2 regions of the Methylophilus glucosoxydans genome follow, and region 1 is predicted to be linked to the other one. Evidence: predicted binding sites of a transcription regulator. Region 1 holds the regulator's gene; the other holds the start of a gene.
The links. Region 1 encodes FliA, which starts transcription of late flagellar genes. Its sites were predicted from a motif close to CTAAAGTTNNCNNAAANNNTGCCGATANNA; they were not measured.
Positions count from the first base shown of each region.

Region 2: the regulator FliA is predicted to act here: its motif matches at 2,962-2,991, upstream of flgM (flagellar biosynthesis anti-sigma factor FlgM).

Region 1 is NZ_JBHTJW010000002.1:1,586,011-1,593,625, forward strand. It holds gene msrP (protein-methionine-sulfoxide reductase catalytic subunit MsrP) at 1-342, shown strand, start outside; gene ACFQ1T_RS10245 (protein-methionine-sulfoxide reductase heme-binding subunit MsrQ) at 344-958, shown strand; gene ACFQ1T_RS10250 (putative bifunctional diguanylate cyclase/phosphodiesterase) at 1,290-3,551, shown strand; gene ACFQ1T_RS10255 (flagellar motor protein MotB) at 3,611-4,546, opposite strand; gene ACFQ1T_RS10260 (flagellar motor protein) at 4,546-5,298, opposite strand; gene ACFQ1T_RS10265 (RNA polymerase sigma factor FliA) at 5,298-6,032, opposite strand; gene ACFQ1T_RS10270 (MinD/ParA family ATP-binding protein) at 6,050-6,841, opposite strand; gene flhF (flagellar biosynthesis protein FlhF) at 6,834-7,615, opposite strand, start outside.
Region 2 is NZ_JBHTJW010000002.1:1,833,252-1,840,866, forward strand. It holds gene ACFQ1T_RS11355 (polysaccharide biosynthesis protein) at 1-111, shown strand, start outside; gene ACFQ1T_RS11360 (ATP-binding cassette domain-containing protein) at 113-2,020, shown strand; gene ACFQ1T_RS11365 (flagella synthesis protein FlgN) at 2,093-2,575, opposite strand; gene flgM (flagellar biosynthesis anti-sigma factor FlgM) at 2,581-2,901, opposite strand; gene flgA (flagellar basal body P-ring formation chaperone FlgA) at 3,063-3,830, opposite strand; gene flgB (flagellar basal body rod protein FlgB) at 4,107-4,529, shown strand; gene flgC (flagellar basal body rod protein FlgC) at 4,549-4,956, shown strand; gene ACFQ1T_RS11390 (flagellar hook assembly protein FlgD) at 4,977-5,648, shown strand; gene flgE (flagellar hook protein FlgE) at 5,687-6,925, shown strand; gene flgF (flagellar basal-body rod protein FlgF) at 6,970-7,615, shown strand, end outside.

The DNA.
Region 1 (7,615 bases):
ATTCTGGCGGTGGGACTGTATGGCAAGGTCTTGCCAAATCAGAACGGTGCACCAGTGCGTCTGGTGGTGCCATGGAAGTATGGGTTTAAAGGGGCCAAAGCCATTTCTACCATTCGCTTTGTAGAGCAGATGCCAACGACAACCTGGATGCGGGCGAGTCCGCGTGAATACGGGTTTTACGCCAACGTAAACCCGCAAGTCGATCATCCACGCTGGACGCAGTCCTCAGAGAAGCGTATCGGCGCAGGACTGTTTGCCGGGCGCGTGAAAACCAAGCTGTTTAATGGTTATGAAGAAGTCGCCAGCTTGTATGCAGGCATGGACTTGAAGAAAAATTTCTAATATGAGTCCTTTATTCACATGGCCTTCTCTTTCAGTGAAAGACCGCATCAAGGCGGTGAAGATGCTGGTTTGGCTAGGCGCATTACTGCCGATACTGCGCCTGGTCTATCTGGGGGTTACCAATGACCTGGGGGCGAATCCGGTTGAATTTATTGAGCGTTCGACCGGCACGTGGGCACTGGTATTTTTGTTACTGTCACTGAGTGTGACACCGCTTAAATCTCTCACCCGTCTAGGCTGGTTGATCGCCGTGCGGCGCCTGTTAGGGTTATGGATGTTTGCCTATGTCAGTTTGCATGTGACCAGTTATGTCTGGCTGGATTATCAGTTCGACTGGTCGGACATGGTCAAAGATATCGTCAAGCATCCCTATGTGCTGGTTGGGGCATTGGCTTTATTATTGACTGTGCCGTTGGCGGCTACTTCTAACCAGGCAGCCATGCATGCCCTTAAACAGCGCTGGAAAACATTGCATCAACTGGTGTATGTGATTGCGGTCTTGGCCTTGCTGCATTTCTGGTGGCTGGTCAAAAAAGACCTGACCGAACCGATCATTTACAGCGGGGTGTTTGGCTTGATCATGCTCTTGCGTTTGCCTGTCTTTAGTAGAAAGTAGATTTGGGCGATTTTTCTTTGATTTTTTATGATGCAAAGCCATCTTACGTGGGACGAACTCCAATCGCCGGATTTACCCCAAAGTGAGGCCGGGGAGGGGGATGGTCGCGCACTGTTTCTACCCGCGAACTTGCTTGCAGCCAGACAAGTGTTAAGGTATCTGTGCTTGACATCGCACTGCTTTTTGGACACATTATTGTAAATATAATGCGCAGCCATCCATTGGTAGTGCTATTCTAAAAATATTCTTCGGGGGTGTGCCATCTCATGACCAGCGTATTTACCTGCGTTGGAGGGACAGAGATTGTGCACTGCAGTTGTGAAAGTTTGCGATGTCTTCAGTAATCTCTGAGCCAAGTGCTTCAATATTGGCCAATCCTGCACTGTGTGTGCTTCTTGAACAGTGGTCTGATTTGCTTGATCCGGCCCAGTATTACCTGGCGGTTGAGACCAATGCCGCCGGTGATTGTTTGTCTGTGTTAGCGCAAGGGCCAGCTGCGACTACACCAGCGCATCAAGTCTTGAATAGCAACGGCCTTTGGCAAGCCTTACCCGCCGAAAGTCATGCGTTGATAAAAGCCCTGTTAACGCCCGCCACTGATCAGACCACCCAACAATGCATACAGATTGCCTGCGACCAGCTGGGAGTGCAGTGGCTAGAGTGTCGAGTGCATTATTTTTTGCATGGGCAAAACGAGCCACGTTGTTTGCTGCTGGTGCGGGATGTGAGTCAGACGCATCAAGCTGCCTTGCTTTACCAGCAAGAAAAACAACGAGTGCGAGACTATGATCGCTTCAAGTTTTCTATGCTGGAGCTGATTCTTAAAGAACAGGACACCGAACACATCCTGGCCTGGATTGTTGGCGAGATCGAAGCGCTGCATCCCGAGACCTTTTGTGCCATCGTGCTGACGCAGGATCTGGGGCAACGTGTACAAACCGTGATCGCGCCCAGTTTGCCATCTCCGCTACTGCAAACCTTGCAACAGCTCAAGCTGGAGGCCGGTAACGGCTCTCTAGCCACCGCGATCGCCACGCGCCAGCGCGTGATGGTTGAAAATGTCATGATCCATCCTTACTGGCAGTACCACCGAACGGCAGCACAGGCTTCGGGAGTGCAGGGTGGATGGGCAGAGCCTATTCTTAATGCTGCGGGGGAAGTGCTCGGGGCGTTTGCCTTGTATTCGCGTCAGGTACAACTGCCTACAGCCGCTGAGCAATCCCTGATCGGGCAGGCGGCCAGACTGGTCAGCATCGTCGTGGATCGCCATTTGTCACAGCAGTCGATGCAAACCCTGGCCTATCTTGAGCCGGTGAGCGGCTTGCCTAACCGCAAAAAAATGTATGAAGTATTGCATGCCTTGCGTCATCAATCCGCCGCAGAGCAACATGGCGGTCTCATTTATATCGACCTCGACCATTTCAAATGGGTGAATGAAGCCCATGGCCACAACGCAGGCAATACGCTGTTGCAGCAAGTGGCGCAGCGCCTGCAAAAGGCGGCACAACCGCATTTTATTGCCTGTATGGGCGGCGATGAGTTTCTGATTCTGCTTTCCGGGCTGTCGACTCAAAAGGACAAGGCGGTACAACAGGTCTGGGCCTTGCAGCGCAAATTGCACAAAACCCTGCAACGGCCGTTTAACGTGGCAGGACTCAAGCTACCGGTGACCGCCAGCATGGGTTTGTGCAGTTTTAGCGGGACAGACATGGATGAAACGGACTATGTGAAAGCCGCGGACATCGCTTTGCACAAAGCGAAGCAGTCTGGCCGCAACCATGCCTGTCTGTATGAGCCTGGCATGCAGACCGAGATTGCGACGCAAGCGCGCCTGGAAGCCGAGCTGCGCGAAGCCATCGTCCAGCAACAGTTGCGGGTTTATTATCAGGTGCAAGTGGACCACACCGGCCGGCCGTTTGGTGCAGAGGTCTTGCTACGTTGGCAACACCCCACCCAAGGCCTCATTTCACCGCTGCAATTTATCGCGGTGGCCGAGAGCAGTGGCCTGATTGTTGAAATCGGCATGTGGGTACTCGACCAGGCATGTGCACAAATTGCCGTTTGGCAACGGGCACAAAAAACACGTGAACTCAGTTTGTCGGTGAATATCAGCGCGCGTCAGTTCCGTCAGGCCAATTTCACCGCCATGGTCAAAGCCTGTTTACAGCGACATCAAATCAATCCTAATGCCTTGCGTCTGGAGTTAACCGAAAGCCTGCTTTTGGAAAATGTGGACGATGCGGTACGCATCATGACAGAGCTCAGCCAGTCAGGCATCCAGTTCTCCCTAGACGACTTTGGCACCGGCTATTCTTCGTTGCAATATCTGAAAAAATTGCCACTGTATCAACTCAAGATAGACCGCTCATTTGTAAATGATATTGTGACCGATAGTCATGACCGCACCATTGTGCGTACCATTATTGCCATGGCGCAGAGCATGTACCTCGGCGTGATTGCCGAAGGGGTTGAAACCCCAGAACAACTGGAGCTGTTGCTAAACAATGGTTGCCGCCGCTACCAGGGTTACCTGTTTGGTAAACCCATGCCAATAGACGCATTTAATGATTGGTTGCAACAAGCGCTGGTTTAGAAATGATGCCCTAAAAGGGGATGGTTTAAAAAATAACTTTTACGGCCGCACAGCCAAGGTCAAGGCTGACTGTTGCGCTTGTTTGTCATTGCTGATGGCAAAGTAGCTGGCGTTGCCATCGTTGGAATCTCTGCGGTTGCTTCTGGCTCGGCTGGCGAGACTTCCTGGCGGTTCGCCAGATTGGTGGTGAGTTGCTCACCTGCCTCTGCGGTGAGGATGCGCAGGGTGATACGGCTGTTGAGCGATTGCGCCAGATTGTTGTCACTGCTGGAGACCGGCCTTGTTTCTGCCAGGCCAAGGGCTGAAAGCCGTTTGGCGGCGATGCCATCGGCGGCCAGTGTTGCTGCGACGCGTGCTGCCTGCGTCGCCGTCAATGTCCAACGCTTGCTTTCTGCGTCAACCATGCCACTGAAGGTGTGCTTGTCACTATGCCCTTCAACCTGGAGGGTACGGTATTCATTTTTTAGTTGTGCGCTGATGATGTGCAGTATCTGGCTGGCCTGTGGTGTATATGCCGCCTGATTGTTCTGGAACAGCAGATGAGTGGAAATATCCATTTCCACCCCCAAGTCTGACTGGTAAACCATGATCTGTTTTTGCTCTATCCATTGCGCCAGCGTGTTGGCCAGTTGCTGAGCCATGGCGCGTATTTTCTCCTGATCACGCTGTTTTTTTTCCTGATATAGATAGCTGAGCGGCAAAGGCTTCATCACCGCACTTGGGACTTGTCCATTTTGATTCTGCACGCCTGGAACTGGCAATCCAGGCGTTTGTAAGCCCTGTGGCATATTCTGCGGCTGGCCGACAGCCCCCGGTTGCCCCTGAAACGCAGTGACGACCGAGCTGGAGAGGGCGCGGTATTTATTCAGGTTAATGTTGGAGGTGGCATACATGACGACGAAAAAAGCAAACAGCAGGGTAATGAAGTCTGCATAAGAAATGAGCCACCGTTCGTGGCTTTCCTCTTCATCTTCGAGCTTGTGGCGTCTGTACATCACGATTGTCTCAAATGCAGATAAGATTCCAGCCGCTCACTGACCAGTTTTGGATTGTCGCCCCGTGCGATGGAGACCCAGGCATTGAGCAGCATTTCGCGCCTGGACATTTCATGCTGGACATGGCCTTTGAGTTTATTGGAGATGGGTAAAAACACCAGGTTGGCGAGCGCTACACCATAAATGGTGGCAACAAAGGCCACTGCGATGCCGCTACCGATCTTGCTTGGGTCAGACAGATTCTCCATGACATGAATCAGGCCGAGCACCGCACCCAGAATGCCTACGGTGGGCGCATAGCCGCCTGCCGCTGACCAGATTTTGACAGCGTCGCGCTGTTGCATTTCGTAGTAATACATATCAATGGCACAGACTTCGCGGATGCGGTCAGGCGGGGTGCCGTCCACCAGCAATTGCAAGCCCTTGCGTACGAAAGGATCCTGCTCACGCTTGATGTAGCTTTCCAGAGACAGCACGCTTTCTTTGCGCGCCTGCTGGCTCCATTGATTGATTTTAACGGCGAGTTTTTTACGGTCATCTTGTGGGTGGACAAAGGCCAGCTTCAACATGCGCAGGCCTTTGATAAACACTTTGAGTTCGGTTTGCAGCAAGACGGCGCCAGTCGTGCCGAGAATAACCACGGCAAAGGCAGCAGGTTGCATCAGGGAGTTGAGGTGGCCCCCTTCTATGACTTGGCCCAGGACCAGGCCGCCGAGTGCAATCAGCAGTCCGGCCAGGCTACCCCAATCCATCAGGCAACTCCGGTCCAGGCTTTTTCACGCATGGCGGCACGCAAGCGGGCGACCGCCTGGCTATGCAGCTGGCAAACGCGTGATTCGGACACATTCATGATGGCGCCAATCTCCTTGAGGTTAAGCTCCTGCTCGTAATACAAGCCCATCAATATCTTTTCGCGCTCTGGCAAGTTGTCGATAGAGGCAATCAAGGCTTCACGGAAGTCGCTTTCGAGCAGGGCTTTCACCGGGTCGCTGCTATCATCGTCCACATAACGATCCAGAAAGTGCTCGCCACCGTCATCGTCCTGAAAATCTTCGTAATAAATCAGCTGGTGACCCTGGCAGTCGCTCAAGACCTCGTAGTAATCTTCCAGGCTAAAATTCATGTGCTTGGCGATTTCGGATTCAGTTGGCGGGCGACCCAGTTTTTGTTCCAGTTGCTGCACAGCCAACTCGATATCGCGCATGTTTTTGCGGATACCGCGCGGCAGCCAGTCGGCACCGCGCAATTCATCCAGCATGGCGCCGCGTACGCGCTGAGAGGCGTAAGTTTCAAATTGTGCCCCATGCGTATCTTCGTAACGCTGTATCGCGTCCATCAGGCCGATCATGCCCGCTTGCACCAGGTCATCCAGCTCGACGCAGGAGGGCAGCTTGGCCTTCATTTGATACGCCATTTTCTTGACCAGGCCGCTATGCATTTTGAGCATCTGATCGGTATTTTGAGTCGTGCCTTTAGCGGTATACATGTTTTTCCTTTTTGACTTTAGGCAACAGCCATGGATGGCATGGAAATCCGTTGTTGTTCTAGACGATGGGCGACGGTTTTAAACGCCAGTGTGCTGGAAAGCTGTTTGCTCACTTCTGCAGTCGCGCGCCCAGGGTTGGCAGTGACTGCCTTGGCGGTTTCAGCAGGCATGGCCCCGATGAACTCCAGCGTGATGCCCAAAAATTGTTTGCACACCTGGTTCAGGCGCATAAAGTACTGATTGCCTTGATCATGGTTAGCGTCTGTCACGACGACACCCAACGGAATCTGCCCATGCTGCTGGCTGATGTGCTTGATGGTCGCATATGCCGACTTAATGGCGGCTTCGCTTCTATCCATTTGGATCACCAGCTCATGCGCGGCAATTACCGGCAGCAGCAGGCTGTAGTCTTGGCTATCCAGTTGTGCTTCAATCATCACAGTGTCGTAATCGTACGCAAGTTGCTCCACTATACCGTTGAGTTGCGTTTTTAAATCGTGAGATAAAGGCGAGGTTAACAGGTCATTTTCGCCCAAACAGGTCAGGTCATAGCCTTGCGGGTGTTTGAAAATGCCCCGCTGGATGGCCTGGCGTTGCACGGCGATGCCTTGCAGGGAATGTGTCATCGCGGGTTGGCGGTGCGCGTGCACCAGCAACAAACGCTGTTCTGGCGTCAGCATGCTGGTCGCCAGTTGACGCATCCACTGGCTGGCTGGCTGGCCATTGGCCCCAATCACACTGATAATGCGGGCAGAGGTTTTGGCCATGATACGGCGCAAGCCGTCCGCCTGGTCACGGTAATTAAACATGTGGCTGCTCCTGGCTGGCGGTTTGCATCATGCTGGAGATCACCAGCGGTAACTCTTCATCCAGATACTGGTAGGGCAGGCTGGCCTGGTGTGGTGTCAACACGCGCTCGACCAGGGCTTGCTTGTCTGCAACCTCGATATCCTCTGGCACACGCTGACCGCTGGTGGTGTAAAACAGGCGCATGCGTTCGCGAATCAACACGTCCAGTACATTGCCAATCGCAGCCGCTTCGTCGAGTTTGGTGACGATACAGCCAGCGATATCATGCTTTTTGTAGCTACGCATCACATCAGTCAAGGTATCGCCGGTTGAGGTCGCATTCAGGCACAACAGTTTCTGTATCGGGCTGTCGGCACGGCTCAGCATGGAAAGTTGCTCAGTCACCGCCTGGTCACGCTGGCTGACGCCTACGGTATCCACCAGAATCATATGTTTGTTCTTGAGTTCGTTTAAGGCTATTTTTAAGTCTTCTTCATCTTTGACCGCATGTACCATCACGCCCAGAATCTTGCCGTAAATGCGTAATTGCTCGTAGCCGCCAATCCGGTAGCTGTCAGTGGTGATCAAGCCCAGGTTTTGGGTGCCATGCTTCATTACATAGCGGGCGGCCAGTTTGGCCGTGGTGGTGGTTTTGCCTACCCCGGTCGGGCCGACCAAGGCATAGATACCGCCGCGGTCCAGCAAAGCATCTTCGTCGTCCAGCGTATGCAAATTGCGGCTGATCACTTCTTTGGCCCACATTGGCGCCTTATTCACATCAATGTGTTGCGGCA
Region 2 (7,615 bases), 250 kb from region 1:
CGCTGGGTCGAGGAGTATCAGCCAGATACCCGGCCCGCACCCTCTGTCTCTTTACGTGCCACTCTGGCGCCCTTAGAGACCCTCCCCTCGCCTTCACAACAGATACACTGATATGCCTTTAATCACACTCAAACAGGCCAGCCTGGCCTTTGGTCATGTGCCATTACTGGACCAAGTCAACTTTCAGCTGGATAACAAGGAGTGTGTCGGCATCATTGGCCGTAATGGTACCGGTAAATCCAGCATGCTTAAAGTGGTCGCCGGGCTGATCAAACTGGATGATGGCGAATATTGGCGCGACCCTGGCAGCAAGATTGCCTACGTACCGCAAGAGCCCGAGCTGGATGCAGCGCATGATGTGTTTACTGCCGTCGCCCAAGGCTTGGGGAATGTCGTCACACAACTTAAAGAATATCATGACCTGTCACTGCAGTTGTCGCAGACGCAAGAGACTGAAGCTTTGCTCGATCGCATGCAAGTATTACAGCACAGCCTGGAAGCTGAAAACGGCTGGGCGCTACAATCCCGCATTGCGTCTGTGTTGTCCAAACTTGGGCTACAGGCAGACACCCCAATTGCCACCTTGTCAGGTGGCTGGCGCAAACGCGTGGCCCTGGCACAGGCATTAGTGCAAGCCCCCGATGTCTTGTTGCTCGATGAACCGACGAACCACCTGGATCTGGAAGCAATCGTCTGGCTGGAGGAGCTGCTCTTGGGCTTTCAAGGCAGCGTGATGCTGATTACGCATGATCGTCGCTTTCTGGACCGCCTGTCTACCCGTATTGTCGAACTTGACCGCGGTCATTTAACCGAATTTACAGGCAACTATAGCCAGTACCAACTGAAAAAGGCTGAATTGCTGACCGTAGAAGCACAACACCAGGCCAAATTTGACAAGTTTCTAGCGCAGGAAGAAGTCTGGATCCGCAAAGGGGTTGAAGCCAGGCGTACGCGCAATGAAGGCCGCGTCAGAAGACTGGAGCAACTGCGGCTTGACCGCGCTGCACGCCGTGATCGTCAAGGTCAGGTGCACTTGCAACTCGATGCGGGCGAGCGCTCAGGCAAGCTGATTGCAGAACTGCAAGAAGTGCGCATGGCGTTTGGTGACAAAATGCTGATTAATCGCTTTAGTACGCGCATTATGCGGGGGGACCGCATCGGACTGCTCGGGCCCAACGGGGTTGGTAAATCCACGCTGCTCAAGCTGCTCTTGGGCGAGTTAGCGCCTAGCGCGGGCAAGGTACAACTGGGGACGAATATCCAGGTGGCCTACTTTGACCAGATGCGCGAACAGCTCAACCCGGAAGCAACGCTGATGGACACGATCAGTCCGGGATCGGAGTATGTGCAAATCGGTGAAACACGCACCCATGTGATTGGTTATCTTGAGGATTTTCTGTTTGCACCGCAACGTGCACGCTCCCCGGTCAAATCTCTGTCTGGCGGTGAACGCAATCGTCTGTTACTAGCCCGATTATTTGCGCGTCCGGCCAATGTATTGGTGCTAGACGAACCCACCAACGATCTGGATATCGATACGCTGGAACTGCTGGAAAACCTGCTGCAAGATTATGCGGGCACCCTGTTTCTGGTGAGTCATGACCGGGCATTCCTGGAAAATACGGTGACACAAGTCATTGCTTTTGAAGGCCAGGGCAAACTCACCGAATTTAGCGGTGGTTATGATGACTGGCTGCGCTTTAGCCAGCAGCGCGAAGCTGCAAATAAACCAGTCGAAAAACCGGTGCCTGCAGCCTCGTCCCCCGTCAGCACGAACGCCTCATCCAACACCTCAACCCGAAAAAAGTTGAGCTTTAAGGAACAGCGTGAGCTTGAAGCGCTGCCTGCAGAAATTGAACAATTAGAGCAAGAGCAAGCTGATATCCAGGCACAGTTTGCACAAGGCGACATTTACAAGCAAGCGCCTGAGCAGGTCAAGCAACGACAAGAGAGACTGGATGAAATTGAAGCGTTAATCTTGCAGAAACTGGAGCGCTGGGAATGGCTGGAAAGCCAGTAAGCAACGCTCAAGCTTGAAAGTGGCAATGATGAATTGCCATTTACGGTTGTGATCGTTTGATTTTAATGCGAGTTATACCGCAAAGCTGGTGCGAGAGCTATGGGCACCGTGAGTTTGGCCATTTTTGCCATAGAACTGCGTGGCATTGGTTGCTTTGCCTTGAATCGCATCCAGCTTTTCCTGGTTGCGTTGAAAATGCTTGTTGATCAGGATGCCGTTGATGCGGTTAAGCTCTTTTGCCTGCGCCAGTTTTTTCTGGAACTCCATCCATGCAGTATCCATCACTTTGCCATGTCCTAACTCCAGCCATTTAGCCATGCCTTTTTCATTGGCTTCGAAGCCGGCGGCCGACAAGGCAGCGTAACGCTGTTTTGCGGCTTCACCCAGCGCCTGTAGTAACTCTACACGCTGATCAATAATCCGTTCTATGGTGTCCAGGTCAGCTTTGACCAAGGCTTTTTGTTCATTCTGCAAATCTTCAATGAGCGCTTCAACCAGATTGGCATCCGCTTCAAAACTGATCTCAGGGATAGCGTTGCGATTTGCAGTTGTCATAAACATCATCCTTTTTTCGAATGTATCAAGTCCTTAACGGTTTGCAATAAGCCGTCAGCCACTTTACCCGTGTCGACAGTAAAGTCTCCACGCGCAATAGCACTTTTAATTTCGTCCACTTTGTGCGTATCAAACACCTCTGACGAGGCAATCCCCGCTTCAATGGACTGCATCTGCACCGATGCCGCGGACAATGTCACATTGTCTTTGCTGGCTGGCGTTGCCGATGTGCTTGTTTTTTCGGTACTTTTGCTGCTGGTACCTTTATCTAATACTGGTTTATCTACACCAATCCCAAGTTTCTTGATCGAATCTGAAATATTCATGCTATCCCTCTGCCTTGATGTCTGAGTTTGTCGGGTGACTAAACCCTCATTGATTAACAGTTCTATCGGCATAGTTTAAGCGAACTTTAGTTGTTAATATAGTTTTTATCTCAAGATTCTGATTGAGAAGTATTTTTTCATGGTTGTCGTGGTGAGTCTGCCTAATATCTTACATCGACTTTTCCACTCGACAGTGCAACCCCTTTAATCACCTGGCCGCTACTGACTTTGACATCCACCACCTGCCCTGCATTGGCTGTTTGCAGTGCAGTCCCATCTGCACTGACCACAAATCCTTCGCCACGGCTATTTAACTGTACAGTCTGACCCTGCATGATCACAGGTCTGGACTTAAGCAACTCTGGGCGCAACACCGTGCCCAGCGGCATATTCAAGGCGGCTTGTTTGCCTTCAAGCATGGACAAGTCCGTGATAATGCCAGCCGGTAACTTGCTTAAATCCCCTGATTGCAACACCACATCGTTCGGGCTGAGTAGTGCACCCTGACTGACTGGCACTGCCGTCACTGCATATTCAGCCCACACTTGCACGTCTGCCTGCACATACAGCGTCCACAACTTGGTCTCGGCTTGCAGGCAACGGACACCTATATGTGTTTTACCCCACAACCGTGAGCCTGGTACGGTAAATCCTTCCATCATGTCGCAGGCAGCAATACGAACACGGCTGTCCAGTGGCTGAATGTCGACATTGACTTTGCCTGGATAACCTTGCGTCTGGCTCTGCACATATTGCACAGCGGTTTGATATACGCGGCTGTGCATGTCTGCGACCGCCGGCTCAGCGACACGCTGATTGGCCAGCGTAGCGGTTGTCGCCGTACGGTCAGCTGCGTGCAAGACATGACTGAAGAACCCGGTCAGGGCAATCAGCATCGCACAAAAAATTGTAAGCAGACGAGGTTTCATGAGCATTCATTCTACGCACAACCGCTGGCGCTAAATGCTCAAATAAAGGGGATTTACCGCATTTAATTCAGAAATTGTTCATAAACGTGCGGCGTACACTAGGCATAGCTAGTAAAAGTGACTCGAGCAATAAGAGGTAACGAGTTATCAGGATTAACGGCCGTGTCTGGCAAACCTTTAGGATATTTTTGAATAAAGGTGTTTTGGCGACGAGGCTACAACAATCGCTAACCAAAGATTAAAGCCAGAGATTCAGGCAAGTGAAAGGAATCAATGATGATCAACAAATTAGACGCCGCACTGAATTTTCATCAGACGGCATTGCGTGTCCGCAATGAACGTCAAGAGCTGTTGGCATCCAATATCGCCAATGCGGATACACCGCAATACAAGGCACGCGATATCGACTTTAAAGCCGCCATGCAGGCCGCCATGCATCCAGCCAGTAGCACGGGTACAGCAACAGGTGGTTTGCAAAAAACCGACTCGGGCCACATGCAAGGTCAGCCGAATCAGGGTTACGCAGGCCCGGGTGATCCATTGTTCCGCACGGTGACGCAAGCCTCTGTAGACGGCAATACGGTAGACATGGATGCAGAACGTAATGCCTATGTCGATAACGGCATCCGTTATGAAGCAAGCTTAACCATGATCACCGGCCAGATCAAAAAAATGCTGACCGCAATCAATGGCCAGTAATTGAGTAAGGAGTACTGACATGTCTTTGTTTAATGTATTCAAGATTTCCGGCTCTGCGATGAGCGCACAATCCATGCGTCTGAATACCGTAGCCAGTAACCTGGCCAACGCGGACAGCGTGGTCAGCTCTGACGGCAAACCCTATCAGGCCAAACAGGTCGTGTTCAAGGCCGTGCAAGATGCGGCGAATCAAAACGCCAGCACAGTTGCGGTTGACGGCGTGATTGAAGATAACCGCCCCGGCAAAGTGGTCTACGACCCCAAACACCCGATGGCCAACAGTGAAGGCTATATCACCATGCCTAACGTCAACGTTACTGAAGAGATGGTGAACATGATCTCTGCCTCCCGAGCTTATCAAAACAACGTGGAAACCATGAATGCGGCCAAGACCATGTTGCTTAAAACACTCAATATTGGTCAATAACCTGCAGAAAGGAATCTCATATGACCACGGTGAATACTAACAATCAGGTCCCTCAAGACTTGCTCAATACAGTGAACAATCGCTCATCAAATACAACCAGTACCGATGATGCCCAAGATAGGTTCATGAAGCTTCTGGTGACGCAAATGAAAAACCAGGATCCGCTCAACCCGATGGACAATGCCCAGGTGACTAGCCAGATGGCGCAACTGAACACGGTAACCGGGATCAACAAACTGAATGACTCCATGACCAGCCTCATCAACAACGTGCAGATGGGCCAGTCCTACCAGGCGACCAGCATGATAGGCCGCAATATATTGTCTGCCGGCAATACCATGGAGCTGGGCGAAAAAGGCGCACTGTTCGGTGTCAACATCCCGAACGGAGCCGACAACCTGACCGTCACCATCAAAAATGGCGCAGGCACCGTCATTCAAACACTGACGCTAGGCAAGCAGGCCACCGGCATCAATGCCTTGGGTTGGGATGGAAAAGACGCGAGCGGGCAACCGGCACCGACTGGCACTTATACCTTTGAAACGACCGCAACACTAGGGGACGCAAAAACAACCAGCACCGCATTAAGCCTGGCCCAGGTGCAAAGTGTTTCACAAATGAACGGCTCGTCCAGACTGAATTTGAGTACAGGCAAGGACGTGGCACTGGCCGATGTCCTGGAAGTATTCTAAAGCCCCACAGAATGTAATCTTACGCAAGGAGAAATAGCATGAGTTTTCAACAAGGTCTTAGCGGTTTAAATGCCACCTCTCAACAATTGTCTGTGATTGGCAACAACGTCGCCAACGCCAACACTGTGGGTTTTAAGCAATCAACCTCCAAATTTTCTGATGTATATGCCGCCTCATTGAACGGCGGGGGCGCCACACAAATCGGGATTGGTACCAAGCTGGCCAAGGTCTCGCAAGAGTTCACTCAAGGCAACATCACCAATACCAACAATACACTGGATGTGGCCATCAATGGCAATGGCTTTTTCATTATGAGCCAGAACGGTGTCGTCACCTACACGCGTAACGGCCAGTTTGAGATGGATAAAGATGGTTATATTGTGAATAGTGAAGGCAAACGCCTGAGAGGCAACAGTGCTGATAACCTGGAAGGGTCCTCGCCAGTAGATATTCAAATTAACACCAGCGACCTGCCCCCAAAAACATCCACCCAGGTCACCGGCAAGCTCAATCTGAACTCGGATAGCCCAGTCATCGATCAATCGGTTAAACCATTTAACCCTTCTGATGCCACTACCTACACCAACTCGACTTCGATTACCGTGTATGATGCCTTGGGCAATAGCCATACGGTGCAGAATTACTTTGTCAAAACCGCTGCAAATACTTGGCAAACATATACCACTGCTGACGGCAGTGTGGTCCCACCGAAAGCGAATGCTTCAGATCCATATACAGCAACGGGCACGATTCAATTCACGACCTCTGGCGCGTATGACACCACCAACTCTACAGCCCTGAATGTCAGCTTTACACCTTCAAGCGGTGCAGCTGCCGTCAACCTCAAACTGGATTACACCGCCAGTACGCAATATGGCTCTGGCTTCAGTGTGAACAAGTTAGCCCAGGACGGCTATACCTCTGGCCGGATTGCCAACTTCAGCATCGGTAGCGACGGCATTATTGTGGGACGTTACAGTAATGGTCAATCACAGGCGCTGGGCCGTGTGGTTTTGGCCAACTTTGTCAACCCTAACGGCTTGCGCTCGCTGGGCGGCAATCAGTGGCAATCCTCGTTCGATTCAGGCGAAGCCTTGATTGGCGCACCAGGCAGCAGCACGCTGGGGGTATTGCAATCTTCGGCAGTGGAAGACTCCAACGTCGACCTGACTGCAGAACTGGTGAACATGATTATGGCGCAGCGTGTTTACCAGGCCAACTCACAAACCATTAAAACGCAAGACCAGGTGCTGCAAACACTGGTGAACATGCGCTAATTGAGTCGTTAAACGCTGAATGTTGACTGATTGAAGGAGTCGCAATGGACCGTCTGATTTATACCGCCATGACCGGCGCCAAACATATCCTGGAGCAACAGGCTACCACTGCACACAACCTGGCCAACGCAACGACAACAGGCTTCAAAGCGCAGATAGACAGCTTCCGGGCGGTGCCGATTTTAGGAGATGGCCTGCCGACCCGCGCCTTTGTGGTTGACGCCACCATGGGTACCAATTATGCCGCAGGCAGCATTCAGCAAACCGGACGCGACCTGGACATTGCTGTGCAAGGCGAAGGCTGGATTGCCGTCCAGCGCGCCGATGGCTCTGAGGGCTATACGCGTAACGGTTCACTCAAGATTAACCAGAATGGGCAGTTGCAAACCGAATCCGGCTTGAATGTGATGGGCGATGGTGGTCCGATCAGCATTCCACCGGATGTCTCGGTGACGATTGCCAAGGACGGCACGGTCTCCAGCGTGAACAACCTGACGGCGCCCGGTGCAACCAATATTATCGGACGTATCAAACTGGCAAACCCGCCAGAATCCAGTCTGAAACGGGCTGCAGATGGCTTGTTTGTGACTTCGAATGGACAACCGGCACCGGCAGATGCCAATGTCACGGTGGTCGGTGGTGCATTGGAAAGTAGTAACGTGAATGTCGTCGATACCATGGTCAACATGA